3 regions of the Mycobacterium sp. NGS22 genome follow, and region 1 is predicted to be linked to each of the others. Evidence: predicted binding sites of a transcription regulator. Region 1 holds the regulator's gene; each other region holds the start of a gene.

Region 1 (9,806 bases):
GGCCCGAGCAGGCAGTGCGCGGCTGTCAACACAAGGTCACCGCCTTTGGCATGCACCACCGCACCGGTGCAGGTGTGCACGTTGCTGTCGCCCCGGAAAACGGCGCCGACGCGCGGGTCCGGTGTTACGGCTTCGTGGGCAGCGCACGACGCCGAGACCACCGCCAGGCCGACCACGACCGTCACTGCGCGCATGGCGTCCCATCATGCCCGATCGGATTTCCCAGCAAGCGAATAGAAAACCGTCCCAATGCGTTGATGGATGTGCCAGCAAATTGTGGCAGTCACGTCCGCACTTTCTACGGTGGGTGCGGTGTCGATTAGGCGAGACTGGTTAGGGCACCCTAGAGAGACCCATGAGCCCCCCGAAAGGAGGCACACTCATGTCCGATCATCCCGGCGAAGCTCAGGAATACCACCGCGGACAGCCAGGCATGTACGAGCTTGAGTTCCCCGCGCCGCAATTGTCGGCATCCGATGGCCGCGGCCCGGTTCTGGTGCACGCCTTGGAGGGTTTCTCCGACGCCGGTCACGCGATCCGGCTGGCCGCCGCTCACCTGAAGGCGGCGCTGGACACCGAGCTGGTCGCGTCCTTCGCGATAGACGAACTCCTGGACTACCGGTCCCGGCGGCCGCTGATGACGTTCAAGACCGACCACTTCACCAAGTACGACGATCCCGAACTGAACCTGTATGCGTTGCGCGACAGCGTCGGAACGCCGTTCCTGCTGTTGGCCGGGTTGGAACCGGACCTGAAGTGGGAACGTTTCATCAACGCGGTACGCCTGCTGGCCGAGCGACTCGGGGTGCGGCAGACGATCGGCCTGGGCACCGTCCCGATGGCCGTTCCGCACACCCGGCCCGTCACGATGACGGCGCACTCCAACAACGCCGAATTGATCGCCGACTTCACGCCGTGGATCTCCGAGATCCAGGTACCGGGCAGCGCGTCGAACCTGCTGGAGTACCGGATGGCGCAACACGGTCACGAGGTGGTCGGATTCACGGTCCACGTCCCGCACTACCTGACCCAGACCGATTACCCCGCCGCGGCGCAGGCCCTGCTGGAGCAGGTGGCCAAGACCGGATCGCTGGACCTGCCGGTGACGGCGCTGACCGAAGCGGCCGCGGAGATCCGGACCAAGATCGACGAACAGGTTCAGGCGAGCGCGGAGGTCGCTCAAGTGGTGAGCGCGCTTGAGCGCCAGTACGATGCGTTCATCGACGCTCAGGAAAACAGATCCCTGCTCGCCCGTGACGAGGATCTGCCCAGCGGAGACGAGCTCGGTGCGGAGTTCGAGCGCTTCCTGGCCCAGCAGGCCGAGAAAAAGCATGACGATCACGACCCTGGTTAGCCCCGGACGCCTTTGCAAGGCTCGATGACAAGGTTGGCGACATGACCGTGCGGACGCGCAATCTTCGCCCGGTGCGGGAAGTGACATCCCCGTCGCTGCAGTACCGCACCATCCACGGCTATAAGCGGGCGTTCCGCATCGCCGGGTCCGGTCCGGCGATCCTGCTGATCCACGGCATCGGTGACAACTCCACGACCTGGACCGGTGTCCACGCCAAGCTCGCCCAGCGGTTCACGGTCATCGCGCCGGATCTGTTGGGGCACGGCAAGTCTGACAAGCCGCGTGCCGACTACTCGGCGGCGGCGTACGCCAACGGCATGCGTGACCTGCTCAGCGTGCTGGACGTCGAGCGGGTCACCATCATCGGTCATTCCCTCGGTGGCGGGGTGGCGATGCAGTTCGCCTATCAGTTCCCCCACCTGGTCGAGCGACTGGTCCTGGTCGGCGCCGGCGGCGTCACCAAGGACGTCAACATCGCGCTGCGGTTCGCCTCGTTGCCGATGGGTGCCGAAGCGCTGGCGTTATTGCGGCTGCCCTTGGTGCTGCCCGCGGTCCAGTTGCTGGGCCGGGTGGCCGGTTTGGCCATCGGTTCGACGGCCATCGGCCGGGATCTGCCCAACATGCTGCGGATCCTGGACGACTTGCCGGAACCAACAGCCTCGTCGGCGTTCACCCGCACCCTGCGTGCGGTCGTGGACTGGCGCGGTCAGATCGTCACCATGCTGGACCGATGTTATTTGACCCAGGCCGTCCCGGTGCTGATCATCTGGGGCCGCAGAGATTCGGTCATCCCCGTGCGGCACGCCTACCTGGCGCACGCCGCCATGCCGGGCTCCCAACTCGAAATCTTCGAGGACGCAGCCCATTTCCCGTTTCACGACGACCCGGCTCGGTTCCTCGATCTCGTGCAGAGCTTCATCGACACCACCGCACCCCCCGACCACGACCAGGCCGCGCTGCGCGAACTACTCCGCAGCGGTGGCGGCGAAGCGACGGTCTCCGGGCCCGCCGACACCCGGCTGGCCGTGCTAAACGCCATAGGGGCCGACGAACGCAGCGCCACCTGAATCACGGCCGTCGACGTTGAGGTCTCAGGACTGTCGGCGCAACGTCGCGGACAGGTGGTGCTGGAGGCGTTGGCCGACAGCGGCCATGCGCAGCGAGTAGGACAGCTCGTTGCCGTCGACCCGGACCGACCGGGCCAGTGCCGACACTTCTTTGGCAGTCGGGGTCATTCCGACATCGGTTGTGGCCAAGTCGATTTCGACGACGCCGTCGCGCACCGAGTAGCTGCCGCCTTCGATCTCGGTGATGCCGCTGGGATGGGCAACCACCAGTTCCAGGTGGCCCTGTCGCGGCACTCGAAGATAGCCCGTCTCGGCGTGCAGCGGTTTGCCGTCGGCGACGGCTTTCGTTTTCTGTCCATAGCTCAGGAAAGGCTTGCCCACGTGGGAGAAGACGACCTCTTCGAAGTATTCGAACGACTCGATGGTCGGGTACTCCCCCGCCCCACGCCCCGCCCAGGTACCCAGCAGCGGCGCCAGCGCAGCGACGTCGGGATGAAGTTGGGCGGCCATCGGTCGGAAGACGCCGTTCAGCCCGGGGCCGATACGTTGCGGTGCGCGCGCAGCGCCTCGATCTCGCGTTCGAAATCGTCGGCTGAGGAAAAGGACCGGTACACCGAGGCGAAGCGCAGGTAGGCGACTTCGTCGAGTTCGCGCAACGGACCCAGGATGGCCAGCCCGACCTCATGGCTGGGGACCTCCGGCCCGGCGGCCCGCACCGCGTCTTCCACCTGTTGGGCGAGCAGGTTCAGCGCGTCGTCGTCGACCTGGCGCCCCTGGCAGGCGCGGCGCACACCACTGATCACTTTCTCCCGGCTGAACGGCTCGGTGACGCCGCTGCGCTTGACCACTGCGAGCACCGCGGTCTCGACGGTGGTGAAGCGGCGTCCGCATTCCGGACACGACCGGCGACGGCGAATTGCCTGGCCTTCATCGGTTTCCCGGGAGTCAATGACCCGGGAATCGGGATGCCGGCAGAAAGGGCAGTGCAATGGCCGCTCCTTTGCCACGCCGTGACGTCCGGATAACAGAACACCCCGAGAGTACCCGCGCGACCTGCCGAGCCCGGGTTGCGGCCGGTCAGCCGACCGGTGCGATCAGGGTCTGGCCTGCGGTCACCGCGCTGGAGTCCAGCGCGTTGAGGTCACGGATGCGTTCGACGACGTCGCGCACGGGTGCGCCCGGCGCCACGCGGACCGCGAGATCCTGCAGAGACTCGCCCGGCTCGACCCGCACCACCGCCAGCGCGGCGGGCACCTGCGGCGCCGCCTCGACCGATTCGCCGTGGACCATGCTGCCGAAGTTGGCCATCAGCCCTAACCAGAGGGTGATGACACCGGCGGCCAGGGCCAGCCCGATCGTGGTTGCCACACTGACCGGCCGTCTGCGGTGGACAACGGTCGACCTCGCGACACCGGTGCCGTAGTAGCGCATCGGCGCGCCCGCCGGGCGCGACGGGCCCGGCCTGTTCGACCGTGGCTGACCGGACCGATAGGAGGGAAACTCGCGAATCGGCCTGTTCAGAGGCCTGTTCAACGGGCTCTGCGCGTTGCTGGCGCGATGCGGACCCGCGTAGATGAGTGTCATGCCGTTTCCCTCCGGTCGACTACTTATCGCTCGTGTGTTCGACACTAGTCGCTCATGTGTTCGACAACCGAACATTTGAGCGAGCGTGTCGCACGAGCAAAACCGTAGACCTCACCACCGACAAGTTTTTTGTCGGTGCAACCAGCTGGTGACTTTCAGATACCCGGTACGCGCCGAAGTTACACACTTGTGATTCATTTTGTTTCCGCAGATCGGCGGCCCTCGACGGCGCGACGACACGCCGGTCGAACACATGTTTGATTCTTGGACGGAGTGGGGTTACATTCAGTGCCATGAGCGACAGCAACGACACCCCGGCCGATGCGACGCTGACTGACCGACAGCGAACAATCCTGGACGTCATCCGCGCGTCGGTGACCACCCGCGGATATCCGCCGAGCATCCGGGAGATCGGTGATGCCGTCGGTCTGACGTCGACGTCCTCGGTGGCACACCAACTGCGCACCCTGGAGCGCAAGGGCTACTTGCGGCGGGACCCGAACCGCCCGCGTGCTGTCGACGTGCGCAGCGCCGACGACACGGTGACGCCTCCGCTCACCGATGTAGCGGGTTCGGATGCGTTGCCGGAGCCGACTTTCGTCCCAGTGCTGGGACGCATCGCCGCCGGCGGGCCGATCCTGGCCGAGGAGGCCGTCGAGGACGTCTTCCCCCTACCCCGCGAGCTGGTCGGCGAAGGGACGCTGTTCCTGCTCAAGGTCGTCGGTGAGTCCATGGTCGAAGCCGCCATCTGCGATGGGGACTGGGTGGTGGTGCGCCAGCAGAACGTCGCCGACAACGGCGACATCGTCGCGGCGATGATCGACGGCGAGGCCACCGTCAAGACATTCAAGCGGGCCGGCGGTCAGGTGTGGCTGATGCCGCACAACCCGGCATTCGACCCGATTCCCGGCAACGACGCGATCGTGCTGGGCAAGGTGGTCACCGTCATCCGCAAGGTGTAGCCGCCGGCGTCAGTCGGCCCGGACGAAACCGTTGGCGCGCGCGGCGTCCTCGTTGGCGAACCAGATCTCGGCCAGTGTGTCGTGATAGAGCGCGCTGTTGGGCGTGTAATACAGACCGAACCGGGCGCTGGCCTTGATCGGATAGCCGTCCGGGGCCCGGTAGGGGTCGTCGTCGAGCGGCAGGTGGATCGTCGGACGCACCGCGGCGCTGCCGGCCGGTGCCGCCGCCGGCGCCTCGGCCTGCGGAGCCGCTCCGAACGGCGTGCCGGCTTCGGCGGCGTAGCCGGCCGGGTCCGCGGCCGCATGCCGTCCCGTTCTCGCCTCGGGCACCGGATCGGTGTCCGGTGGCGACGCCAGGTCGGGTGACTCGCCTTCCGCGTCGTCCCTGAGTTCGTCTTGCGGGTAGCGGGCCCCCGCATATTCGTCGAGGTATGGCTCGTCCGGCTCGATTTCCGGGATCTCCGGAACTTCCGGGATTTCCGGCTCTTCCCGGGAGTGCGGCACTTCGGGGACGTCCGCGTCCGGCACGTACGTCGGTGGCGCCGAGAGTTCGGGCACGTAGTCCTCCGGCCCTACCCGTTCCGGAACCCGCGGCTCCTCCTCGAAAGGTTCCCCGTAGCCCTCGTGCGACACCACCGGGATGGGCGTGGTGCCCACCGCGTCGGGGTCCTCGTCGTACTCCTCATACGAGGACGAGTCGTAGCTCTCGTCGGCATCGTGGGTGAATTCGTCGTCGTCGGCGTCCTGCTCGACCGGGAGGACCGCCGTCGCCCCACCCCGGGACCAGCTGACCCGGGCTCCCGAGCCGGCGTCGGGATGGTCCTCGACGTGCTGGTCGTGCTCGTCGGCCGGGGGGAACCGCTCAGAACCGTAATCGATGTCCTCGCGCGGCCAGCGCCCTTCCGCGCCGGGGTCATAGTCCACACCGGCGTTGCGGTCCGGGTCCGGGTCGAAGACGGGTGCATCGGGACCCGCGGCGCGGCGCCTGCGCAGACCCAACACCACCAACACGCACATCAGGACCAGCAACAGCACCGGCACGGCCGCGATCAGCCACCACCAGTGGAAGGTGAACTTCTTGCCCGCCGGGGGTGAGGCCGAATTGCTGGGCTGATTCTGTCCCGAAACCTGGAGTCCGGACAGCAGCGGCGCCAGATTCGCCGGATCGGTGCTGAAGGTGTTCTTGGCGCGGTTCCAGGAGATCTTGCCGCCGGTGAACTTCTGCGACACCACGTCACCGTCCACCGTCTGGTCAGCCACCGGCGCACCGAGTTTGCCGGTGGCGCCCTTGAGCTTGTCCCACGCGGCCTTCATGGCCCCGCGCACGACGAAGGCGCCGTGGTCGGGGGTCCAGAAGATCACCGGCTTGTCCGCCGCGGAGAACGTCGCGACGCGGCTGGCTGGAGTGATCCCGCCGTCTGCCTCGTTGGCGACGGGGAAGCCCAGATCGCTGCTGACCGGCCCGCCCAGCGCCTCATACTTCTGCAGGATCGGTCCCTCGACGGCGTTGGCGCCGGTCGCCGGGCTGAAGAAGATCTTGCCGCCGTTGAAGTCCTGAGCGACGCCGTCGCCGCCGATCGGGTACTGGTTGCCCTTCTTGGCGCCCAGCGGCCCGTTGGCGCCGCCGGCGGCACGCCAGGACATGTTGATGGCGGCGGTGGGGTCGATCGCCACCTGCAGCCCCTTGAGCTGCTCGGCCAGGCCCGGCGGATTGGTGCTGAACTCCTTGGTCTTGCGGTTCCAGGACACCTCACCACCGGTGAACTTCTGCGAAGTCACCTCGGCGTCATAGGTCTCGTCGCCGATCGGGGCGCCCAGCACCCCGCCCGAGCTGCCCAGCTTGTCCCAGGCGGCGTTGAGCGCGCCACGCACCACGAACGCGCCGTGGTCGGGCGTCCAGAAGATCACCGGGTTGTCGCTGGCTGCGAACGTGCTGACGCGGCTGTCCGGTCCGGCGAGGCCCGGAACTTCGTTGATGGACGGAAATCCCAGGTCGCTGCCCGCCGGTCCGCCCAAAGATTCGTACTTGTCCAGAATGGGGCCGAACATGAACTTGGCGCCGGTAGCCGGCGTGAAGTACATCTTGCCGCCGTCGAAGTCCAGCGCGAATCCGTCGCCCACGGGATAGACGTCGCCCTTCCGGGCGCCCAGCGTGGACGTGTCGCCGCCGGCCTTCTCCCACGCGGCCATCATGGCCGCCTCGGCGTCGCCGATCGGAGACGCCGACGCTGTCGGCGCCAGCAGCGTGACGGCCAACGCGCCAGCCGCCAAGCCCAGCAGCGCCCGCCCGACCAGCTTGCTCAAATGACCTCTCCGCCCGTTCACCAAGCCTCCCAGCTGATGCCCTGCCCACCCGGCGAGCCGGCGGATCCACCGCCGTGGGCCGTTCCCCAGCTACGAATCGCATCGCGGCCGGGCTCGCATAACTTTGCTCTAGCGAACGAGAAATGCGAAGTCAAATTGTAGATATTACGGAAACGGATATCGACCCGATGTCGAAATGATGCGGTGCTGCGTCCGTGTCGCGAGAAATCCCGGAGCCGGCTGAGGGTCCTGCGGATCGTCGCCGACGGTCCGGCAAATTCTCTACCGTAGCGGGACAAAGCCCAGCTCACGACGGCCCTGCACACCGGGCAACGGAATGCACCTCGTCCCCGTCAACGCACGCGCTACGCACGCACCGACGTTACGTCAGGACTCGATCCCGTCAACGTTGTGCATCGGGTCCGTACGCGATGTGTCCGGCGGACGAACAACGCGAGGCGGCCTCGGTCAGACGCCCAGGCTGCGGCCGATGATCTCCTTCATGATCTCGGTCGTCCCGCCGTAGATGGTCTGCACCCGAGCGTCCAGATAGGCACGCGCGACGTTGTATTCGCGCATGTAGCCGTATCCGCCGTGCAGCTGCAGGCAGCGGTCGATCAGGTGGACCTGCTTCTCGGTGGAGTACCACTTGGCCATCGCGGCCTGCTCGGCGGTCAACTTGCCTTCCAGGTGCAGCGCCAGGAACTGGTCGACCATGATGCGCACCACGGTGGCCTCGGTGGCCAGCTCGGCCAGCAGGAAGCGGCTGTTCTGGAAGCTGCCGATCGGTTTGCGGAATGCCTTGCGCTCCTTGGTGTACTGCAAGGTCTCTTCCAGCACGGTCTCCATCGCCGTGGCGGCCATGACGGCGATGTTGATCCGCTCCTGCGGCAGGTTCTGCATCAGGTAGATGAACCCCATGCCTTCTTCGCCGAGCAGGTTCTCCGCCGGCACCTTGACGTCGGTGAACGACAGCTCGGCGGTGTCCTGGGCGTCCAGGCCGATCTTGTCCAGGTGGCGGCCCCGCTCGAAGCCCTCCATGCCCCGTTCGACGACCAGCAAGCTGAACCCCTGAGCACCCTTGTCGGGGTCGGTCTGGGCCACCACGATCACCAGGTCGGAGTTGATCCCGTTGGTGATGAACGTCTTCGCGCCGTTCAGTACGTAGTGATCGCCTTCTTTGACCGCTCGGGTCTTGATGCCCTGCAGGTCGCTGCCCGTTCCCGGCTCGGTCATCGCGATCGCGGTGATCAGTTCGCCGCTGCAGAACTTGGGCAACCAGCGCTGCTTCTGCTCGTCGGTGGCCAGGTGCAACAGGTAGGGCGCGATGATGTCGTTGTGCAGGCCGAACCCGATGCCGCTGTAGCGGCCGCGGGTGGTTTCCTCGGTGACGATCGTGTTGTACCGGAAGTCGGGATTGCCCCCGCCGCCGTACTCCTCGGGCACCGCCATGCCGAGGAACCCTTGTTTGCCGGCCTCCAGCCACACCCCGCGGTCGACGATCTTGGCCTTCTCCCACTCCTCGTGGTAGGGCGCGACGTGACGATCCAGGAAGGTCCGGTAGGACTCCCGGAACAGATCGTGCTCGGGTTCGAACAGTGTGCGCTGGTATTTGACGGCACTACCCATGGATTACCTCCGGCGATGAAGTCTCTCCGCCCCAAGATATACCAACCGGGTGGTTGGTCGGCACGGGGACGCCGCTAGGCGCGCGGCGCGAACTCCTGCAGCGCGGCGGCCAGTGCGAACGGGACTCTGGCTTGGATCCGGGTGCCGTCCGCCTGGTGCTCGGCCTGCTGCACCCGTCCGTCGGAGTGCAGCCGGGCCACCAGATCACCGCGGTCGTAGGGGATCACCACGTCGATCGCGGTGTCGGTCGGCGCCGCGAGTTCGGCCATCCGCCGGCGCAGCGCGTCGATCCCCTCCCCGGTGCGAGCGGAGACGAAAACCGCGCCGGGCAGTTCGTGACGCAGCCTGGCCAGCATCAAATCGTCCGCCGCGTCGATCTTGTTCACCACCAGCAGTTCCGGCGCGGCATCGCCGTGATGATCCGCGATCACCTCCGAAACGACCTGCCGCACCGCGCTGATCTGCGCGAACGGGTTGACGTCGGAACCGTCGACCACGTGCACCAGCAGGTCGGCGTCCACCACCTCTTCCAACGTGGACCGGAACGCCTCCACCAGTTGGGTCGGCAGGTGCCGGACGAAGCCGACGGTGTCGGTGAGCACGAACGCCCGGCCGTCGTCCCATTCGGCGCGCCGGGTGGTGGGTTCCAGGGTGGCGAACAGCGCGTCCTGCACCAGGACGCCGGCTCCGGTCAGCGCGTTGAGCACGCTGGATTTCCCGGCGTTGGTGTAGCCGACGATGGCGATCGAGGGCATGTCGGCCTGCAACCGGCGACTGCGCTGAGTGTCGCGGACCTGCTTCATCGCCTTGATGTCACGACGCAGCTTGGCCATCCGCTCGCGGATGCGGCGCCGGTCGGTCTCGATCTTGGTCTCACCCGGACCGCGCAGGCCCACCCCGCCGCCG
Region 2 (9,806 bases), on a different contig from region 1:
GCCCCGGCCGGTGCATGGGCCACGAACTGCAGATCCACGTGCCGGGTCGGCACGCCCAGTGAGCAGGTGACCGGATGCACGTGCAGCGCAACGAGTTCGGGGTCCACGCGCAACCCGTCGACGCCGGACTCTTCGGTGGCTTCGCGCAGTGCGGCGGCCAGGATGTCGGTGTCCTCGGGTTCGCAGTGCCCGCCCAGTTGCACCCAGCGGCCCAGCCTGGGGTGCAGGGTGAGCAGCACCCGTTCGCCGCTGTCGTCGAACACCAACGCCGAGGCGGTGACGTGGCCCGGTACACATTCGCGCACGCAGGAGTCTTCGCGGGCCAGCACGAAGGTCAGCACGGCCTGCCGAAGCGCATCCTGGGCGGGGTCAGGTGTCTCCCAACCGCCCAGCAGTTCGATCACCGAGTCCCGGAGGTTCATCGCGCGCCTCGTCTGTCAAAACCCGCGCCGGCGGAGGTCTTCACTTGCGGATCAGCAGGTCGTCGACCGGGACCGGGTCGCGCAACCCGGCGGGCTCGGCCGGGTACCCGATGGCGATCGCGCCCAACGGTTCCCAGTCGGCGGGCAGCCCCAACTCGGCGCGGACCAAATCGGCGGCGAAGATCGTCGACCCGATCCAACAACTGCCGACTCCACGCACCGCCAGCGCGACCAGCAGCCCCTGCACGGCAGCCCCGACCGCGACGGTGAACATGGTGTGCTCGGCCTCGGTGCGCGCGGCATCGGGATAGCTGTGGGCGCCGTCCGGCACCAGCATGGGAATCACGACTTCTGGTGCGTCATAGAGGATCTGGCCGCGCGAGACCCGGCGGTCCACCGCGTCGGCGGGTCTGCCGTCGGCGGTGAGGTCCGCGCGCCACTTGTCCTTCATCCGGTCCAGCAGCCGGGTTCGGACCGTGGCGGTCTGCAGCCAGACGAACCGCACCGGGCGGGTGTGGTGGGGCGCCGGGGCGGTCAACGCCTCGGCGACGGCGGCTTCGACGAGTTCGGGTGGCACCGGCTGGTCGCTGAACTGGCGGATCGAACGACGCGACAGCTGCGCCTGACGACGGCCGAGATCCAGCGCCTCGGCGGTGCCCAGCCAGAACAGGTCCTCGGAACCGGCGCGCACCAACTGCCGCGCGCTCGAACCGTCGTCCACCGGGTCCAACCCGCGCACCACCGCGACCGGCATCGCGGTCAGCTTGCCCTTGACCAGGTCGGCGGCGGCGGCCACCTCGTCGGCGACGGCGATCTCGGTCACCACCAGATCGTTGCCGTACCGGTCGGCAGCCCCCGAATAGTTATGCAGCACAGCAATTCCCGCGCTGCCGATGGCGGCGTCGATCTGACCGTTGCGCCAGGCGCGGCCCATGGTGTCGGTGATGACGACGGCGACGGTGACGCCGAGCCGCGCGCGTAACCCGGCCCGCAGCGCGGCCGCGCTGCCGTCCGGGTCGACGGGCAACAGCGCCAATTCCGAACGGCCGACGTTGGATCCGTCCACCCCGGCGGCGGCCTGCACCAGGCCCAGCCGGTTCTCGGTGATCAACGTACGCTCCTTGCGGGCCAGCACCCGCACCGCTTCGCCGTCGACGAGCTTGCGGCGCAAGGTGTCTCGGCGCTCCGGATCGAGGGGTGCCGGAACCAGCCGGCCCTCGCATTTGGACACGACCTTGCTGGTGACCGCCAACACGTCCCCGTCGCGCAGCCACGGCGCCGCCGCGGCCAGGGCGGCACTGAGGTCGTCACCCGGACGGAACTCGGGAAGCCCGGTGACAGGCAGTATTTCGATCGCAGTCGCGGTGCCGTGCTCACCCGCCGGCGGCAGCGCCGGTTCGAAATGAGGACCGGGCCCGCTCACACCGCCACGCCCGCCAGATCCAGCCCGGCACGCACCATCTCGGCCGTCGCTGCCGGATCGCTCATCAACAACGGTATGGAACGCACGGTCACACCGTCGATTTCGGCGGTGTCGCCGTCGTGCACCAACCAGTGATCCAAGATCCCGGTGCCTCGGCGGGCACCGTAATACCGACCCACCGCCTGCGCGGTGCTATCCACACCGATCACCGAAAGGCAGGCATCGGCCATGCCGCGCAACGGCTTTCCCCCGATGATCGGTGAGTATCCGACGACTGCGGCGCCGGTGGCCCGCAGCGCGGCCCGGATGCCCGGCACCGCCAGGATGGCGCCCACGCTGACCACCGGATTGGACGGTGCCAGCATGATTACGTCGGCCTCACCGATGGCCGCCGTCGCTTCGGTTGTGGCGCTGGCCTTTTCGGCTCCGACGAAAGCGAAGCTGTGGGTGGGTACCTGGGCACGGTAACGCACCCACCACTCCTGGAAGTGAATCGCCCGCCGGGTCCCGGCTTCGGGGTCGGTGATCACCACGTGCGTCTCGCAGCGGTCGTCGCTGGCCGGCAGCAACCGTGCGCCGGGTTGCCAGCGGTCGCACAGCGCCGCGGTGATCTGCGACAGCGGGTAGCCGGCGTTGAGCATCTGAGTGCGAACCAAATGGGTGGCCAGGTCCCGGTCACCCAGGCCGAACCAGTCGGGCTGCACGCCATAGCGCGCGAGTTCCTCTTTGGCATGCCAGGTTTCGTCACGGTGACCCCAGCCGCGCTCCGGGTCCACCCCGCCGCCCAGGGTGTACATGCAGGTGTCCAGGTCCGGACAGATGCGTACGCCATGGATCCAGGCGTCGTCACCGATGTTGACCACGGCGGTCAGTTCATGCTCGGTCTGATCCGATCGAGCAAACTGCCCAAGGCCGAGCAACTGCTGCACGCCGAGCAGGAATCGGGCGCCGCCGACCCCGCCGACCAGCACGGTGACCTTCACACCGCAGGACAGTACCCGCCCCCCGAAACCGGGATCTCCTCGGTAACCACTGTGGCACAAGGGACTTGTGATACTACTGTGTCCGACACGCCCATGTGGCCGAACAACAGAAACGCCGAAATTCGATCACGAGATGGTATGGAAATGCGGCGAAGTGCTTGACCAGGGTCACCCGCCCGTGTCTAATCACATCAGTGTCATTTCCCGGTTGGCCGGCCGGTTCCGGTGTCGCAGACCGAGATTCGATCACTTGTTCGAATTGGGCATCTGTACATCAGAACAGTGGGAAACCATTTCATTCTCTATGCGAGGAGGCGGGGTCATGTCCTATGAGCACCTTCGGGGCGTAATGGGAGGCGTGCCGCACACCAACTCCGGCTCGGCCGTGACACATCTGCCGATGCCGACGGCACCGGTCCGTCCTCATCTCAGCGTCGTCCCGGATGCGCCCGCCGTATTCGAGCCCGAGCCGCTGCCGGAAGTCCCTGCCGACCAATGGCAGGACAAGGCGCTGTGCGCGCAGACCGATCCCGAGGCCTTCTTCCCGGAGAAGGGCGGCTCGACCCGCGAGGCCAAGAAGATCTGCCTGGGGTGCGAGGTCCGTCATGAATGCCTGGAGTACGCGCTGGCGCACGACGAGCGCTTCGGCATCTGGGGCGGCCTGTCCGAACGGGAACGCCGCCGCCTCAAGCGCGGCATCATCTGAGCCGCCCAGGCCAAGATCAGTCGTCGATCGTCGGGTCGATGACCGAGGGCTCCACGTCCAGATAGATGGCCACCTGCGCCACCAGGATCTCGTGCAGCAGGTCGCCGAGTTCGATGGTGTCCTTGGCTCGTCGCTCAATTGGCTTGCGAAACAACACGATTCGGGCCCGCGTGGCGTTGCCGCGCACGTCGACTCCGGCGGGAATCAGACGGGCCAGCGCGATCGGCCCGTCGGCGATCACCTCGGGCGGCCACTGCACGCTGCCGGGATCCTTGGCGGCGATCCGTGGGATCTCGTCGACGGCGACGTCCAGTTCCGACACCCGGTCCTGCCAGCGCCGCTCGATGGGTTCGTAGGCCTCGAGCACCGCCATGTCGAACCGCTCGGCGCGGCTGCGCCAGCCCGGCACCGTGGGCGGGAGCAACGGACCGCGCAGCTCGCGACCCCGCCGTCGGGACCGGTGCCCGGACGTCCCGGTCCAGCCGCCCCCCGGCCGACCACTGCGGCCGGAGCCGCGGGAATCGCTCACGCGCCGATGGTAACGGTTACACATCGGACCCCGCGTGTCCGGCGCTTCAGCGACGTTTACCCGCGATAGCCTTTCGAGCGTGAACGTACCCCGTCGCTGCTGCCGGCCCGGGTGTCCGCACTACGCAGTGGCAACGCTGACGTTCGTCTACTCGGACTCCACTGCGGTGGTCGGACCACTCGCCACCGCGCGGGAACCCCATTCCTGGGACCTGTGCGTCGGCCATGCCGGTCGCATCACCGCCCCGCGTGGCTGGGACCTGGTGCGCCACGCCGGCCCGCTCAATTGCGAGCCCGCCAATCCCGACGAGGACGACCTGGTGGCGCTGGCCGACGCGGTACGCGAGGGTGCCGTGGCCCGCGGAACTGCGATCGTCAACGGGTTCAGCACGCGCACAGACGGATACGACGGATACGACGACGTCCCGCGCGCCAACGGCGATCATCTGCATCCGGCCGGAGCGCACGCCGCGCCGAGCGGGTCCGTGTTGGCCCCGCCGGAACACCGGTCCGGACGCCGGCGTGGACACTTGCGGGTGCTGCCCGACCCGGCTGACTAAGGCGTCCCGATAGGCTGGCGGCCAAGAGTTCACGTCGTCAGGAGCGCTGCAGAATGTCATGGCCCGCGGAGGCTGTCCACCGTGTCATCAAGGCCTACGACGTTCGCGGACTGGTGGGCGAAGAGATCAACGAGCCGTTCGTCGCCGACGTCGGCGCCGCGTTCGCCCGGCTGATGCGCGGTGAGGGCGCCGGCCAGGTGGTGATCGGCCACGACATGCGTGACAGTTCCCCGTCGCTGGCGGCCGCGTTCGCCGACGGCGTCACCGGCCAGGGCCTGGACGTGGTGCGGATCGGGCTGGCCTCCACCGACCAGCTGTACTTCGCGTCCGGCCTGCTGGACTGCCCCGGCGCGATGTTCACCGCCAGCCACAACCCGGCGGCCTACAACGGCATCAAACTGTGCCGCAACGGCGCCAAACCCGTCGGCAAGGACACCGGACTGACGTCCATCAGCGAGGACCTGATCGCCGGGGTGCCGAACGCGCAGGACCGGCCGCGCGGGTCGGTCAGCGACAAAGACGTGCTGGTCGAGTACGGGGTGTACCTGCGTTCGCTGGTCAACACCGCCGACCTGCGCCCGTTGCGGGTGGCGGTGGACGCCGGTAACGGCATGGCCGGGCACACCGCCCCGGCAGTGCTGGGCGCGATCGGCTCGATCACGTTGCTGCCCTTGTACTTTGAGCTCGACGGCACGTTCCCCAATCACGAAGCCAACCCGCTGGACCCGGCGAACCTGGTGGACCTGCAGGACTTCGTGCGCGAAACCGGCGCCGATATCGGGCTGGCGTTCGACGGCGACGCCGACCGTTGCTTCGTCGTCGACGAACGCGGCCTGCCGGTCTCGCCGTCCACGGTCACCAGCCTGGTGGCCGCCCGCGAACTGGGCCGCGAGATCGGCGCCACCGTGATCCACAACGTGATCACCTCCCGCGCCGTGCCCGAGCTGGTGGCCGAACGTGGCGGCACACCGCTGCGCTCGCGGGTCGGTCACTCCTATATCAAGGCGCTGATGGCCGAGACCGGCGCGATCTTCGGCGGCGAACATTCGGCGCACTACTACTTCCGCGACTTCTGGGGCGCCGACTCCGGCATGCTGGCCGCGCTGTACGTGCTGGCGGCCCTCGGCGAGCAGCACCGACCGCTCTCGGAGCTGACCGCGGACTATCAGCGCTACGAATCCTCCGGTGAGATCAACTTCAAGGTCGCCGACGCACCGGCCTGTGTGGACGCGGTGCTCAAGACGTTCGGCAGCCGGATCCACTCCATCGATCACCTGGACGGGGTGACGGTGGACCTGGGCGACGGCAGCTGGTTCAACTTGCGCAGTTCCAACACCGAACCGCTATTGCGGCTCAATGTGGAGGGGCGCAGCATCGAGGATGTGGACGCGGTGGTCGCACAGGTCAGCGAAAGGATCGCGGCCCAGGGCGCCCGGTCCGGGGCCGGTACGTGAACGCCGTCGGGGCGATCGACCTCGAGGACGCCGACGGCCTGCTCGCCGCCGACCGGGACGGCCTGTTGCGGGCGGCGTCGATGGCCGGCGCGCAGGTGCGCACCGTGGCCGCCGCGCTGGAGGAAGGTGACCTGGATCCGCTGCGCGGGAACGACCGTGCGCGCAGCGTGATCTGGGTGGCCGGCCGCGGTACCGCCGAGACGGCGGGCGTCCTGCTGGCTTCGACCCTGACCACCGCCGCCGCCTCGCCGATCGTGCTGGCGACCGAGGCGCCGCCGTGGGTCGGGCCGCTGGACGTGCTGATCGTGGCCGGGGACGACCCCGGTGATCCGGCGCTGGTCGGCGCGGCCGCGACCGGGGTGCGCCGGGGCGCGCGGGTGGTGGTGGCGGCGCCGTACGAGGGTCCGCTGCGGGACTCGACGGCCGGCCGGGTCGCGGTGCTGGCGCCGCGGCTGTGGACGCCGGACGGGTTCGGGCTGTGCCGGTACCTGGCCGCCGGTCTGGCGGTGCTGCAGACCGTGGACCCCAGGCTGGGATTCGACCTCGCCGCGCTGGCCGACGAACTGGACGCCGAGGCGCTACGCAACAGCGCCGCGCGCGAGTTGTTCACCAATCCGGCCAAGACGCTGGCCGCGCGGATGACCGATTGCCGGGTCGCGTTGACCGGAGACAATGCCGCGACGCTGGCGCTGGCCCGGCACGGCAGTTCGGTGCTGCTGCGCAACGCTCAGCAGGTCGTCGCGGCCACCGGGCTGGCGGACGCGGTGACCGCGCTGCGCCACGGACCCGACGCTTACGGCAGCGTGACGGACGCGCTGTTCCACGACGAGCAGATCGACGGGCCGCTGCCGCAGCGGCTGCGGGTGCTGGCGCTGACGCTGAGCGCCGAGCGCACGGTCGTGGCCGCCCGGGTGGCCGGGCTCGACGACGTGTATCTGGTGGGGGCGCAGGACGACTCGGGTGTCACGACCACGCCGACCGCCACCCAGCGCGTGGAGGAGCAACTGGCAGTATTGGCCGTTCGGCTGGAAATGGCCGCGGTTTACCTGCGACTGGCACGGGGATAGAAGACGGTGGACTTGCTACGCGGAGCCTTGCGCACCTACGCCTGGGGATCGCGCATCGCCCTCGCCGAGTTCACCGGGCGGCCGGTACCGGCCGCGCATCCCGAGGCCGAACTGTGGTTCGGCGCCCACCCCGGCGACCCGGCCTTCTTGGAGACCGCCGACGGTGAGACCTCGTTGCTGGTGGCACTGACCGCCGACCCGGACGGACAGCTGGGCGCGGCGTCGCGGGCGCGGTTCGGCGACGTGCTGCCGTTCCTGGTCAAGGTGTTGGCCGCCGACGAACCGCTGTCGTTGCAGGCTCATCCGAGCGCCGCGCAGGCGGTCGAGGGATATCTGCGCGAAGAGCGACTGGGCATCCCGGTGAACTCGCCGGTCCGCAACTACCGCGACACCAGCCACAAGCCGGAGTTGCTGGTGGCGTTGCAGCCGTTCGAGGCGCTGGCCGGTTTCCGGCAGGTGGCACGCACCCGCGCGCTGCTCCAGGCGCTGGCCGTCTCCGACCTCGACCCGTTCATCGACCTGCTCGGTGACGGATCCGGCGACGGATCCGACGACGGATCCGGCGACGGATCCGACGACCAGTCCGACGCTGACGGCCTGCGCGCGCTGTTCACCACCTGGATCACCGCACCCCAACCCGACCTCGACGTCCTGGTGCCCGCTGTGCTCGACGGCGCCATCCACTACGTCAGTTCCGGCGCAACCGAATTCGCCGCTGAAGCCCGGACGGTGCTGGAGCTGGGGGAGCGCTACCCCGGCGACGCCGGCGTGCTGGCCGCGCTGCTGCTCAACCGCATCAGCCTGGCCCCGGGTGAGGCGATCTTCCTGCCGGCCGGCAACCTGCACACCTACCTGCGCGGCTTCGCGCTGGAGGTAATGGCCAACTCCGACAACGTATTACGCGGCGGACTCACCCCCAAGCACGTCGACGTGCCGGAGTTGCTGCGGGTGCTGGACTTCACCCCCACCCCCGAGTCGCAACTGCGCCCGCCGGTCCGCCCCGACGGGCTGGCGCTGTGCTATGAAACCCCGGCCGAGGAGTTCGCGGTCGCTTTGTTGGTGCTCGACGGCGACCAGCTGGGCCATGAGGTCGACGCGCCGTCCCGGCATGACGGTCCGCAGATCCTGTTGTGCGCCGAGGGATCGGTGACAGTGCACGCCAAGTCCGACACCCTGATCCTCGATCGCGGCGCCGCCGCCTGGGTGGGCGCCGACGACGGTCCGATCCGGCTGTCCGCCGAGGCGCCGGCCCAGCTGTTCCGCGCTACCGTCGGGCTGTAGCCGGGCGCCGACGCTGCCGCTGTTCGCCCAGCCAGAGCCGCATGTTGTGCGCGATGGTACGACCCAGTATCGACGGCGACGGGATCATGTACAGGCTGTCGAGCAGGGAGAATCGACGCAGAAACCATTCTCCCAGAACGGGATTCGTCTCCGCGGCGCCGAGGAACTGCTCGAACAAGCCGCCCGCCGCGCGATACCACCGTGGTTCGGGGTCCATGACGGCGTGGTGGAACGTCACGTCACCGATGGCGTTCATCATCCACACCGGGAACGTGGTCTTGGCGGTGAGGCGACTCAGTTCGGTGGCCAGATCTTCCTCCGGTGATTCCAGTGCCCGGCGCAGATGCCCGGCCTGCAGCGACGTCATCGTCATGCCCTGGCCGAACGTCGGGTTGAAGCTGGCGACCGCGTCGCCGATCGGCACGATTCCGGCCGGGAAGCGCTCCAGCTTGTGATAGCGCCGCCACCGGCTGACCGGAAAAGCATGGAAGGCCGGTTCGCCGACGGGTTCGGACTGCGCCAGCGCGGCGTTGAAATGGTCGGGTAACAGCTCTTTGGCCAGCCCCAGCATCTCGGGAAAGGTCCGCGGCGGTTTGGCATGCCCCACCCCGAAGGTGGTCAGCACCCAGGTGCGGTCCTCGTAGAACAACATGCCCAGCCCGAGCGGTTGGTCGTGCGAGGCGCCGGCCACCACCACCTTCTCCTGGATCAGGCCCTCGGGCATCCGGAAGCGGTGAGTGGCGTAGTTGATGCCGATGTCCACGGTCGCCTCGGGTGCGCGCTCGTAGCCCCACTGGGTGAGCCACACCGGTAGCCGGGTGCCGCGTCCGGCCGCGTCGACGACGAGATCGGCCTCGACGAATTCGGGGTCCTCTCCCGGTTCCCGCGGATCCAGCAGCACGCCCGTCACCCGCTGTAACGGGGGCTCGAACCGTGGCTCGGCGACGGGGCGCTGCACGATCTGGACGTTGTCGATGGCCGCGGTGCGTTGCCGGATCTGCCATTCCAGGTGCGGGCGACTCGGCACGTAGGCGGTGAACTCGTCACGCAGCGTGTGGCCGGTGCCCAGCACGTGACCCGCCGCGCCCAGATGGATGCAGTCCGGGCGGTTCTCCAGCATCGGCACACCGGCGGCGACCATGTCCTGCAGCAGACCCGGATAGAGGCTTTCGAACTCGTTGGCGCCGCGGGCCATCAGCAGATGCAGGTGCTGGTCCTGGGGGACGGTGGCGCGGTTGGCGGGTTCGCTGGGCAGGTCGTCGCGTTCGAAGACCGTCACCCGCGAATAGAAGTCGGACAGCACCCGCGCCGCGCACAGCCCGGCGATGCTGGCGCCGATGACGACTGCGTGATTTCTGTTCCCTGCGCTCCCCACCATCTGG
Region 3 (9,806 bases), on a different contig from region 1:
GATCGCGCCTTCAAGCGGCGTCGCGTGAAACGAGAGAGTCATCGAACTTCCTGCTGCTTATTCGCCGACAGATAGCCGCGAACGTGATGCGTGGCGATCCGACGAGTATGGCAGCCTGCAGCCGAGGTCTCCACAATCGTTACGCAGTAGTTAGCTGTCCATCAGCCGACGGGGTAACCGGACACCGCTTTCTTGACCACCGAGTCAACCTCCTCGGACAGCAAGAACCGTTGCACCACAAGGTCTTCCGCGGCGGCGCGGACTGCGGTGGCATAGTCGCCGCTGGTCGGGTAGCGCTCGGCGACCGACGGCCGTCCCGGCGCGAAGGCCAGCTTGCTGCCGATCCGCTCGTAGAGCACGTCGGGCAGCTCCTCGGTGTACCGGCGGGCATTCCAACCGGTGTAGACCGCGAGCGGCGCGGCGACGGCCGGCAGCCGGATCCCGGCCACCTCGTTGCCGTCCGCGTCGACCGCCGACACCAGGTCGACGTGGGACTGGCCGCGACGCGCCGACGGCAACCAGGCCGGCGAAGGGACGTTGGCGTACCCGAAGTGCGACAGCACGTCCTTGCGGGCGACGGCGGTGCCGTCGCTGGTCCGCGGCACGGCGCTGGCGGGAGGCTCGATGCCGTCGACGACCCAGTTCTCCAGTGCGACGAGCAGTGCCCGGGTGACCGGGGTGACGTCGAGCTGGTGCACCGGGTTGGCGGCGGGCAGCGCGTTCTTGATCTTGCTGCTGCCGAAGTGGTCGGTGCCGGCCAGCAGGTAGGTGCGGACGTCGGGGTCCTCGGGCAGGTCCTGGCCGGTGTGCGGGTCGACGTGGACCAGTGCGCCGTCGCCCTGCCAGTACTCGGTGGCGCTGTTGGTGAAGATGGTCTTCGGCACCCCGCCGAGTTGGCGCTGCACGGCGAGCAGGTCGGCGTTGCCGAATGGGTCGGCGGTGCCGCGCCCGCTGCCGCCGGGGGTCGACGGCTGCGCGTAACGCTGGTTGAACTGGCCGCGGGCGGCGCTGGCGAAGTCGCTGAAGATGCCGTCGAAGACCGGCAGTCCGGCCTCGTCGACGTTGAGGCCGTCGGAGACGAACTGGCGCAGCAGCCGGCCGGCCTGGGAGACGCCGTAGGCGAAGGTGTGCTCGATGCCGTCGGCGCGCAGGTGGGAGACGATATCCCGAATGGCCAGCAGACCGGTGCCGGCGACCGGAGCCAGCGCGGTCCGGTAGGTCAGCTCGTACCAGTGGAAGGGCTGGAAGCCGCCGTCCACGGCGACGTGGGTCTGGTCGGTGAAGCGCCAGGTGTCCCGGGGGACGACGGTCGGCTCGGCGTCGGGTGCGGTGCGCACGGTCAGCACGGCCTCGGGGTCGTCGACGTCGACGGTCGGGTAGTCGGTGAACTTGAACAGCACGTCGGCGCCGGGGATCGACTCGATCTCGGGTGCGGTGAAGCTCAGCACGTGGTCGTCTTTCGTAGTGTCCGAGCGCCATTCCAGGCGCATGAAGCCGGGCTCGACTTCGGCTTGGGGGGCGGTCAGGCCCAGGACGGCCGGCCCGCGCTGCACGTCCCACTGCCAGCCGCACGAGGCGATGGTCCAGCCGCGGTCGAGCAGGAAGCCGCCCTTCAACCAGGGGGCGTTGGTCGGCAGACCACGGTTGGGGACGACGAACAGCAACTTGCCGTTGCCGCCGTTCACCGGGCGGATCAGGCGCAGGTCGGCTTCGTAGCGGACCAGGCCGTCGGCGTCGCGGGGAGCCAGCTCGAGGTCGACGATGCGCTGGTTGGCCAGGTGGGTCGGGTCGACGGCGAAGGTGACGGTCGCTTCGACGTTCTCGTAGCGGCTGTCGGCGTGCGGGTAGGTGTTGGTCACTTGCACGGATTCGACGCTCATCTTCGGCTCCCCCGGGTTCGGCATTCCACTTGCTGGTACCGAGATTTCTGCAGGGGGCTTGAAGAGTTCTAAAAGACTTCTTGGAAACCTCTCAGGTGACCGAACCGGACGCGCGTTCAGCCGCTCGAGACGGCATCGTTCCGCCTCCGCGCACCAGGGTCGGCGGACCGGCTTTGTTCCTGATCGCTGCTGGTGGTGGCCCAGCTGCCGAAGGCGGTCATTCTGACCGCTCGTGCCTTATTACGTCCCGCGGTTGCCCGGCGCGCGCAGGAACGCGTCGCCGGGCTGCGGGCAGAACTGTCGCCGGTGTGACTGGTCGTCGCGATCAGTCGTCCTTGGAGTCCTTGTCATCGTCTTCGTCATCATCGTCATCGTCGTCATCGTCATCGTCGTCGTCGTCATCGTCTTCGTCATACTCATCGGCCTTGTCGGCGTACTTCGTCAGCAGGTCGACCAGATTGCGAGCCTCGTCGGGTGCTATCAGATCTTCGAACAGCGCCTCGTCTTCTTCGGAGATGCGAGCGATGTACACCTCGCCCTTTTTGGCACCTACGTCCCAACGCCCGCCCTCATGAGCCATTTGCCGCCCTTTCACCTAGAACCCGATTGACAGGCGTTGTTTACCCAATTGGAGGGAATGCGGAAACGACAGGATTTTCGGCCGGGCCGCTCGCGGACTTTGCCATGATCGACCCCATGTTCCGGCTGCTGTTCTATTCGCCTCGTATTGCCCCGAATACGGGCAATGCCATCCGGACGGCGGCCGCGACAGGCTGCGAACTGCATCTGGTCGAGCCGCTGGGTTTCGACCTGTCCGAACCCAAACTGCGGCGCGCCGGGCTGGACTACCACGACCTGGCCTCGGTCACGGTCCACGCTTCGCTCGAGTGGGCGTGGGAGGCGTTGGCACCGGAGCGGGTGTTCGCCTTCACCGCGCAAGCGACGTCGCCGTTCGCCGGCGTCGACTACCGGCCCGGCGACGTGCTGATGTTCGGACCCGAACCCACCGGCCTGGACGCGGCGACCCTCGCCGATCCGCACATCACCCAGCAGGTGCGCATCCCGATGCTGGCCGGACGGCGTTCGCTGAACCTGTCGAACGCTGCGGCCGTCGCCGTCTACGAGGCGTGGCGCCAGCAGGGTTACCCCGGGGCGATCTAGGTTCGGGCTACCAGCTGTTCCAGTGCGTCAGGCTCTCGGCAGGAAGACGCTTGGCCGGCCGGAAGTCGGTGCCTTTGGTGTAGGCGATCGGGAACAAACCGCCCTGGCTGTATTGGTCGTAGGGGATGCCGAGAACGTCGGCCACCTCGCGTTCGCCGCCGTCGAACAGGTGCAGGGTGGTCCAGCACGAGCCCAGCCCGCGCGAACGCAACGCCAGGCAGAAGCTCCACACCGCCGGGAACAGTGACGCCCAGAACGACACCCCGCCCAGCTGCGACTTGGCTTCGCGGCCCTCGATGCACGGGATGAGCAGCACCGGCGCCTCGTGCATGTGCTCGGCGAGGTACCGCGCCGAATCGCGCACCCGCCCCATCCGCTCGCCGCGGGTGTCGTCGTATTCGGGGGCCGGGGAGCTGAGGTAGTCGCGGGCCCTGGCCAGGTAGACGTCGGCGATTGCCTTCTTCTTGTCCGGGTCCTCGACGAAAACCCATTGCCAGCCTTGCGAATTGGAACCGGTCGGGGCCTGCAACGCTAGTTCGAGGCATTGCATCAGCACCTCGGGCGGCACTGGTTTTTCGAAGTCGAGGCGTTTGCGGACCGAGCGGGTGGTGCTGAGGACTTCATCGACGGTCAGGTTCAAGGCCATGCTCTGGAGGCTACCTGCCGGCCGGACCCTACGCCGAACGTGTTGTGGCTGCGAAAAATTCGGCGATTTTTCGCAGTGGTTACACGTTCGGCGCGGAGAGTGGTCCGCGCCGTGCCCGCTCACTGACCCGCGAGCGCATCAACGGAAGTCGCGGGACTTCGAGGCCACCGCCAGCGTGATGCGACCCATCCGCTCGGCGACCACGGTGATTGCGCCGCTGGCGTTTTGGACCTGGCCGCGGATCACCAACGCCGGTGCCGTCTGCGCCAGTTTGCGGTGCCGGGCCCACACTCCCGGCGTGCACAACACGTTGACCATGCCGGTCTCGTCTTCGAGGTTGACGAACGTCACCCCCTGAGCGGTCCCGGGGCGCTGCCGGTGGGTCACCGCACCGGCGATCAGCACCCGGTCACCGTCGGGCACCAATCCCAACTCCACCGCCGGCACCACCCCCATTGCGTCCAGGTCGGCCCGCAGGAACTGCGTCGGATAACTGTCCGGGGAGACCCCGGTGGCCCACACGTCGGCGGCGGCCAGTTCCAGCTCGCTCATCCCGGGCAGCGCCGGAACGTGCGACGACGACCCCACCCCCGGCAGCCGGTCCGGCCGTTGGGTGGCCGCAGCACCGGCCGCCCACAGCGCCTCGCGCCGGGACATCCCGAAGCAACCCAGCGCCCCCGCCGTCGCCAACGCCTCGGTCTGCGGCACGCTCAACTGCAACCGGGACGTCAGGTCCAGCAGAGAGGCGAACGGGCCGTTGGTCTTTCGCTCCTCGGCCAGCTTTTCGGCCAGTTCGTCACCGATATGGCGGACCGCCCCCAGCCCGAGACGCACTTCCATGCCCGCGTTCTCCAGCGTGGCGAATGCCAGGCTGGCGTTGACACACGGGCCGTGCACCAGCACCCCGTGCCGTCGCGCATCAGCCACCAGCGACTGCGGCGAGTAGAAACCCATCGGCTGGGCACGCAGCAACGCCGCGCAGAACGCCGCCGGGTGATGCAGCTTGAACCAGGACGAGTAGAACACCAGCGACGCAAACGACAGCGCGTGGCTTTCCGGGAAGCCGAAGTTGGCGAACGCCTCCAGTTTCTCGTAGATCCGGTCGATCAGCTCGTCGTCGGCGCCGTGCAGGGTGCGCATGCCGTCGTAGAACCGGCCGCGGAGCCGGCGCATGCGTTCGGTGGAGCGCTTGGACCCCATGGCGCGCCGCAACTGGTCGGCCTCGGCGGCGGTGAAGCCGGCGCAGTCGACCGCCAGCTGCATCAGTTGTTCTTGAAAGAGCGGCACTCCCAGCGTCTTTCGTAATGCCGACTCCATGGACGGATGGTCGTAGACCACCGGCTCGATGCCGTTGCGGCGCTTGATGTACGGATGCACCGAATTGCCCTGGATGGGACCGGGACGGATCAGCGCCACCTCCACCACCAGGTCGTAGAAGATCCGGGGCCGCAGCCGCGGCAGCGTGGCCATCTGTGCCCGAGACTCCACCTGGAACACCCCCACCGAATCGGCCCGCGACAACATCTCGTAGACCGCCGGCTCGGAGAGGTCGAGCCGGGCGAAGTCCACCTCGATGCCTTTGTGCTCGGCCACCAGATCCCGCGCATAGTGCAGCGCCGACAGCATGCCCAGCCCCAGCAGGTCGAACTTGACCAAACCTATTGCCGCACAGTCGTCTTTGTCCCACTGCAGGACACTTCGGTTTTCCATGCGCGCCCACTCCACCGGGCACACGTCGGCGATCGGACGGTCACAGATCACCATGCCACCGGAATGAATGCCCATGTGCCGAGGCAGGTTCCGGATCTGGTTGGCCAGGTCGACCACTCCTTCCGGGATGCCTTCGATGTCGACGGGCTGCCCGGACCAATGGCTGATCTGCTTACTCCACGCGTCCTGTTGGCCCTGCGAGAAACCCAGGGCGCGGGCCATGTCGCGCACCGCGCTGCGCGGCCGGTAGGTGATGACATTGGCGACCTGGGCGGCATAGTCCCGGCCGTACTTGTCGTAGACGTACTGGATGACTTTCTCGCGCTGGTCGGACTCGATGTCGATGTCGATGTCGGGGGGGCCGTCGCGGGCGGGCGACAGAAAGCGTTCGAACAACAAGTCGTTGGCTATCGGGTCGACGGCGGTCACTCCGAGGGCGTAGCACACCGCGGAATTGGCCGCCGATCCCCTGCCCTGGCACAGGATGTCGTTGCGCCGGCAGAACCGGGTGATGTCGTCGACCACCAGGAAGTAGCCCGGGAACCGCAGCTGGGCAATGACTTTGAGTTCGTGCTCGATCTGGTCGTAGGCTTTCGCCGCCCGCCCGGCCGGCCCGTAGCGGTCGGTCGCGCCCACCATGGTCAACGCACGCAACCAGCTGTCCTCGGTGTGCCCGTCGGGGACGTCGAACGGCGGCAGCTGCGGTGCGATCAGCGCGAGGCCGAACGCACACTGCTCGCCGAGTTCGGCGGCCGCGGTCACCGCCTCGGGGCACTGCGCGAAAAGCCGCGCCATCTCCTCACCCGAGCGCAGATGCGAACCACCGAGCGGAGCCAGCCAGCCGGCGGCCGCGTCCAGAGACTGCCGGGCCCGGATCGCACCCATGGCCATGGCCAATCGCCGACGGGATGGATGGGCGAAGTGCGCCCCGGTGGTGGCGACGACGCCGACGCCGAAATGCGGCGCCAGTCCGGCCAGCATCGCGTTGCGTTCGTCGTCGAGCGGTTGACCGTGATGGGTCAGCTCGATGCTGACCCGGCCGGCGCCGAACCGATCCACCAGATCGGCCAGCGCCCGCCGCGCCGATTCCGGGCCACCTTCGGAAAGCGCCTGTCGCACATGCCCTTTGCGGCAGCCGGTCAGAATATGCCAGTGCCCGCCGGCCGCCTCGGTCAGTGCGTCGAAATCGTAGCGCAGTTTGCCTTTCTCACCACCGGCCAGATGCGCGACGGCAAGTTGCCGGGACAACCGCCGGTACCCTTCGGGTCCCCGTGCCAGCACCAACAGATGCGGGCCGGCCGGGTCCGGTCGCTCGGTGCGCGCCACCGACGACAGCGACAGCTCGGCGCCGAATACCGTGCGCACACCGAGTTCACCCGCGGCTTCGGCGAACCGCACCGCCCCGTACAGCCCGTCGTGGTCGGTCAGCGCCAGCGCGCGCAGGTCCAGCCGGGCGGCCTCCTCGGCCAGTTCCTCCGGGGTGCTGGCCCCGTCCAGAAAGCTGTATGCAGAATGCGCATGCAACTCGGCGTACGCCACGGAGGAACGGTGTCGTTGTCCGTGTGTTTTTGCTGAATACGCTTCCCGTTTGAGCGACAGCGGACCATCTTCGGGAGGACCGAACGGAGCGGGCATCCCGGCATGACGCGGCTTGCTATCGAGAACCCGCTCCATTTCGGCCCAACTCGGCGGGCCGTTGTGCCACCCCATGACGCCAGTGTATCGAACGTCTGTTCGATGTGCGAACGCGCACCCACCGGTCTGTGTTCGTCATCGGAACAGCTTCGGAACGCTATTGAAACAATTTGCGGCCAATAGCCTCAGCGGCACATCGTCGCAGTTAAACGCATCTTCAACTGGACAACACACTCTTAACCTGACCGTTCTGTCGATGCGCATGACCCACCCGGATACTGGTACAACTTGAACAAACACGGTGGGGACTGGGCATGGCAGGAACGACGACTTCGGAGGCGGGGTCCTTCAGGACTCCAGAACGCGACCGACACGCAGGCATGGCAACCGGTGCGGTTGCCGTCATCGCCGGATCCAAACCCGGCCACGAGTTGATCAGGAATTTGCTGGCCGAACGGATCCAGCTGGGCTTCGACGGGCCCGGGCAGGTCCACCGGGTAGCCCTGCCGCAGCCCGGTGACGACGCAGCACTGTTCCGGGCCATCGCCCACGCGCTCGAGCGTCCCCTCGACGTGAACGGACCGCGCTGGGAGTGCTGGGTCATCGAACGCCTCGAGGGCAATCGATGGGCGATCTTGATGAAGGTCGACCACAGCATCGCCCACGCCATCCCGCCGGCCCACCTGCTGGCGCGGCTCTGTGACGAGGCTGACAGCGAAGCATTCGCCGATACCGTTGCCGGACAACGGGATTCGGACCCTGGCGCCGATAGGCCAAGCTGGGTGCACACCCTGATGCAGACCCCACTGGACATCGCGAAAGCCGCCGTCAGCGCCGCGGCCACGGTGATGACGTGGCCCGAACCGGCCGGCCCGGTGAACACCCTTCGGCATTACCGCGCGGTGCGGGTTCCTCGCGCCGCCGTGGACCGGATGGCCCGCAAGTTCGGGGTGAGCGCCGACGAGGTCGCGGTCGCGGCCATCACCGAGGGCTTTCGCGGCGTGCTGGTCCAGCACGGCCACCAGCCCCGCTCGGACTCGGTGCGCACGGTCGGTGCAGTCTTGCCCTTCCTGCCGGTCGACCACGAGGACCCGTTGCGGCAACTGCGGGCAGTGCGCCCGGAACCGAACCGGGCCAGCCAGCCGTTCCCCTCGCCATTCAAGTTGTGCGCCAAGGCTGTTCAGTCCTTGATACGGCCGCCCGGACAACACACCGTCACGCTGGCCATCCATGCCTTCGGACCGCGGGAACGGCTGCGGTTGATGGGCCGACAACTGGAGCGATTGTTGCCGATCCCGCCGACCGCACCCGAGTTCAGCACCAGGATCTCGGTGATCGGCTACGCCGACGAGCTGGTGTTCGGTCTCATCGCCGACTACCACACCGCAGCCGACCTCGCGCGGCTTGCCGGCGGGATCGAACTGGGCATGGCGCGGCTGCTTGCGCTCGGTCAGGACTCGGTGCTGCCTTTCGACCGTCGGCGCAAGCGTCCGGGCCGGGTGCCGGCGCGCCGGGTGCCGCGGCCCTCGGCGGTGCCGGTGCGAGCGCGCCGCCGCTGACCCCTCGGCGGTCCACCGTGAGAAGGTGGGTGCATGTCGGTCACCATCGACCCGCGACGCATCGATGCCGTCTTGTTCGACGCCACACTGCCCGGCACCGACACCGTGTCGGACCGTCTGCACGACATCCACGTGCGCACCGGCGTCTTCACATCCAATGGTGACGCCGCGATCGAAGCCGCCCAACGGTTGGGGGTGCGCTCGGGCCGTTGTGCCGTCGTCGCAGCGGGCGAGTCCGGCGTCACGGCCGCCCGCGCCGCCGGTTTCGCGCTGGTGATCGCCGTCGGCGCCGCGTCCGACGATGCAGACGCGGTCATCTCCGGCGTCGACGAGATCGACGCGCGCACCGGCGACCGGCGGATGTCGGAGTTGCCGGATGCATTGCAGTCCGTCAGCCTGGCCGACGACTTCTCGGTCCGGCGGCCCGCGGTGTTCTTCGACTTCGACGGGACCCTCTCGGACATCGTCAACGATCCCGACGCGGCCCGGCCGGCGCCCGGTACGACAGAGGCGCTGCGGGAACTGGCGACGCGGTGCCCGGTCGCGGTGCTCAGCGGGCGCGACCTGACCGACGTCGTCGAGCGAGTGGGTCTGCCCGGAATCTGGTACGCCGGCAGCCATGGATTCGAACTGACCGCACCCGACGGCACTCATCATCAGAACGAAGACGCCGCGGCGGCCATCCCGGTGCTCGAAGAAGCCGCGGGGCAGCTGCGCGAGCGACTCGGCTCCATCGATGGTGTCGTGGTGGAACACAAGCGTTTTGGCGTGGCAGTGCACTATCGCAACGCGGCCCGCGACCGGGTCGGGGAGGTGGCTGCGGCGGTGCGCACGGCCGGCCGGCGCGACGCGTTGCGGGTGACGACCGGGCGCGAAGTCATCGAGCTGCGTCCGGATCTCGACTGGGACAAGGGCAAGACACTGCGATGGGTGATCGAGCACTTGACCGACGGCGGGTCGGTACCGCTGGTGCCGATCTATCTCGGCGATGACATCACCGACGAGGACGCCTTCGATGCGGTGCACCACGATGGGATCCCAATTGTGGTGCGGCACAACGACGACGGCGACAGGGCCACCGCCGCGCTGTTCGCGCTGGACAGTCCGGTCCACGTCGCCGACTTCACCGCCCGGCTGGCCCGTGAATTAGCTGACGCTGACGTGAATTAACGCTTGCCGCTTCACAATCCGGCACAACGCAACCAATCGCGCAAA

Evidence for each region. The regulator LexA, encoded in region 1, represses DNA repair genes until DNA is damaged. The targets are predictions, from matches to a motif close to CGAACANNTGTTCG.
Region 2: cofD (2-phospho-L-lactate transferase) is a predicted target of LexA. The motif match lies at 3,072-3,085, and genes of this name have one in related genera.
Region 3: AC5Y47_RS02305 (error-prone DNA polymerase) is a predicted target of LexA. The motif match lies at 7,121-7,134, and genes of this name have one in related genera.

The regions. Positions count from the first base shown of each region.
Region 1 covers NZ_JCALDY010000029.1:38,480-48,285, forward strand. Annotated here, with positions in the region: gene AC5Y47_RS21565 (trypsin-like serine peptidase) at 1-194, opposite strand, end outside; gene AC5Y47_RS21570 (proteasome assembly chaperone family protein) at 383-1,354, shown strand; gene AC5Y47_RS21575 (alpha/beta fold hydrolase) at 1,396-2,421, shown strand; gene AC5Y47_RS21580 (peroxynitrite isomerase) at 2,446-2,931, opposite strand; gene nrdR (transcriptional regulator NrdR) at 2,949-3,410, opposite strand; gene AC5Y47_RS21590 (LysM peptidoglycan-binding domain-containing protein) at 3,499-4,005, opposite strand; gene lexA (transcriptional repressor LexA) at 4,299-4,967, shown strand; gene AC5Y47_RS21600 (LGFP repeat-containing protein) at 4,977-7,292, opposite strand; gene AC5Y47_RS21605 (acyl-CoA dehydrogenase family protein) at 7,740-8,900, opposite strand; gene hflX (GTPase HflX) at 8,975-9,806, opposite strand, start outside.
Region 2 covers NZ_JCALDY010000002.1:217,180-226,985, forward strand. Annotated here, with positions in the region: gene AC5Y47_RS02820 (NUDIX hydrolase) at 1-422, opposite strand, end outside; gene AC5Y47_RS02825 (coenzyme F420-0:L-glutamate ligase) at 463-1,812, opposite strand; gene cofD (2-phospho-L-lactate transferase) at 1,842-2,828, opposite strand; gene AC5Y47_RS02835 (WhiB family transcriptional regulator) at 3,178-3,534, shown strand; gene AC5Y47_RS02840 (metallopeptidase family protein) at 3,551-3,970, opposite strand; gene AC5Y47_RS02845 (DUF3499 domain-containing protein) at 4,143-4,622, shown strand; gene AC5Y47_RS02850 (phosphomannomutase/phosphoglucomutase) at 4,676-6,076, shown strand; gene AC5Y47_RS02855 (TobH protein) at 6,073-7,143, shown strand; gene manA (mannose-6-phosphate isomerase, class I) at 7,150-8,424, shown strand; gene AC5Y47_RS02865 (FAD-dependent oxidoreductase) at 8,408-9,802, opposite strand.
Region 3 covers NZ_JCALDY010000002.1:103,126-112,931, reverse strand. Annotated here, with positions in the region: gene AC5Y47_RS02325 (alpha/beta hydrolase domain-containing protein) at 162-1,880, opposite strand; gene AC5Y47_RS02320 (hypothetical protein) at 2,206-2,460, opposite strand; gene AC5Y47_RS02315 (tRNA (cytidine(34)-2'-O)-methyltransferase) at 2,577-3,041, shown strand; gene AC5Y47_RS02310 (nitroreductase family protein) at 3,049-3,687, opposite strand; gene AC5Y47_RS02305 (error-prone DNA polymerase) at 3,826-7,107, opposite strand; gene AC5Y47_RS02300 (wax ester/triacylglycerol synthase domain-containing protein) at 7,347-8,591, shown strand; gene otsB (trehalose-phosphatase) at 8,625-9,761, shown strand.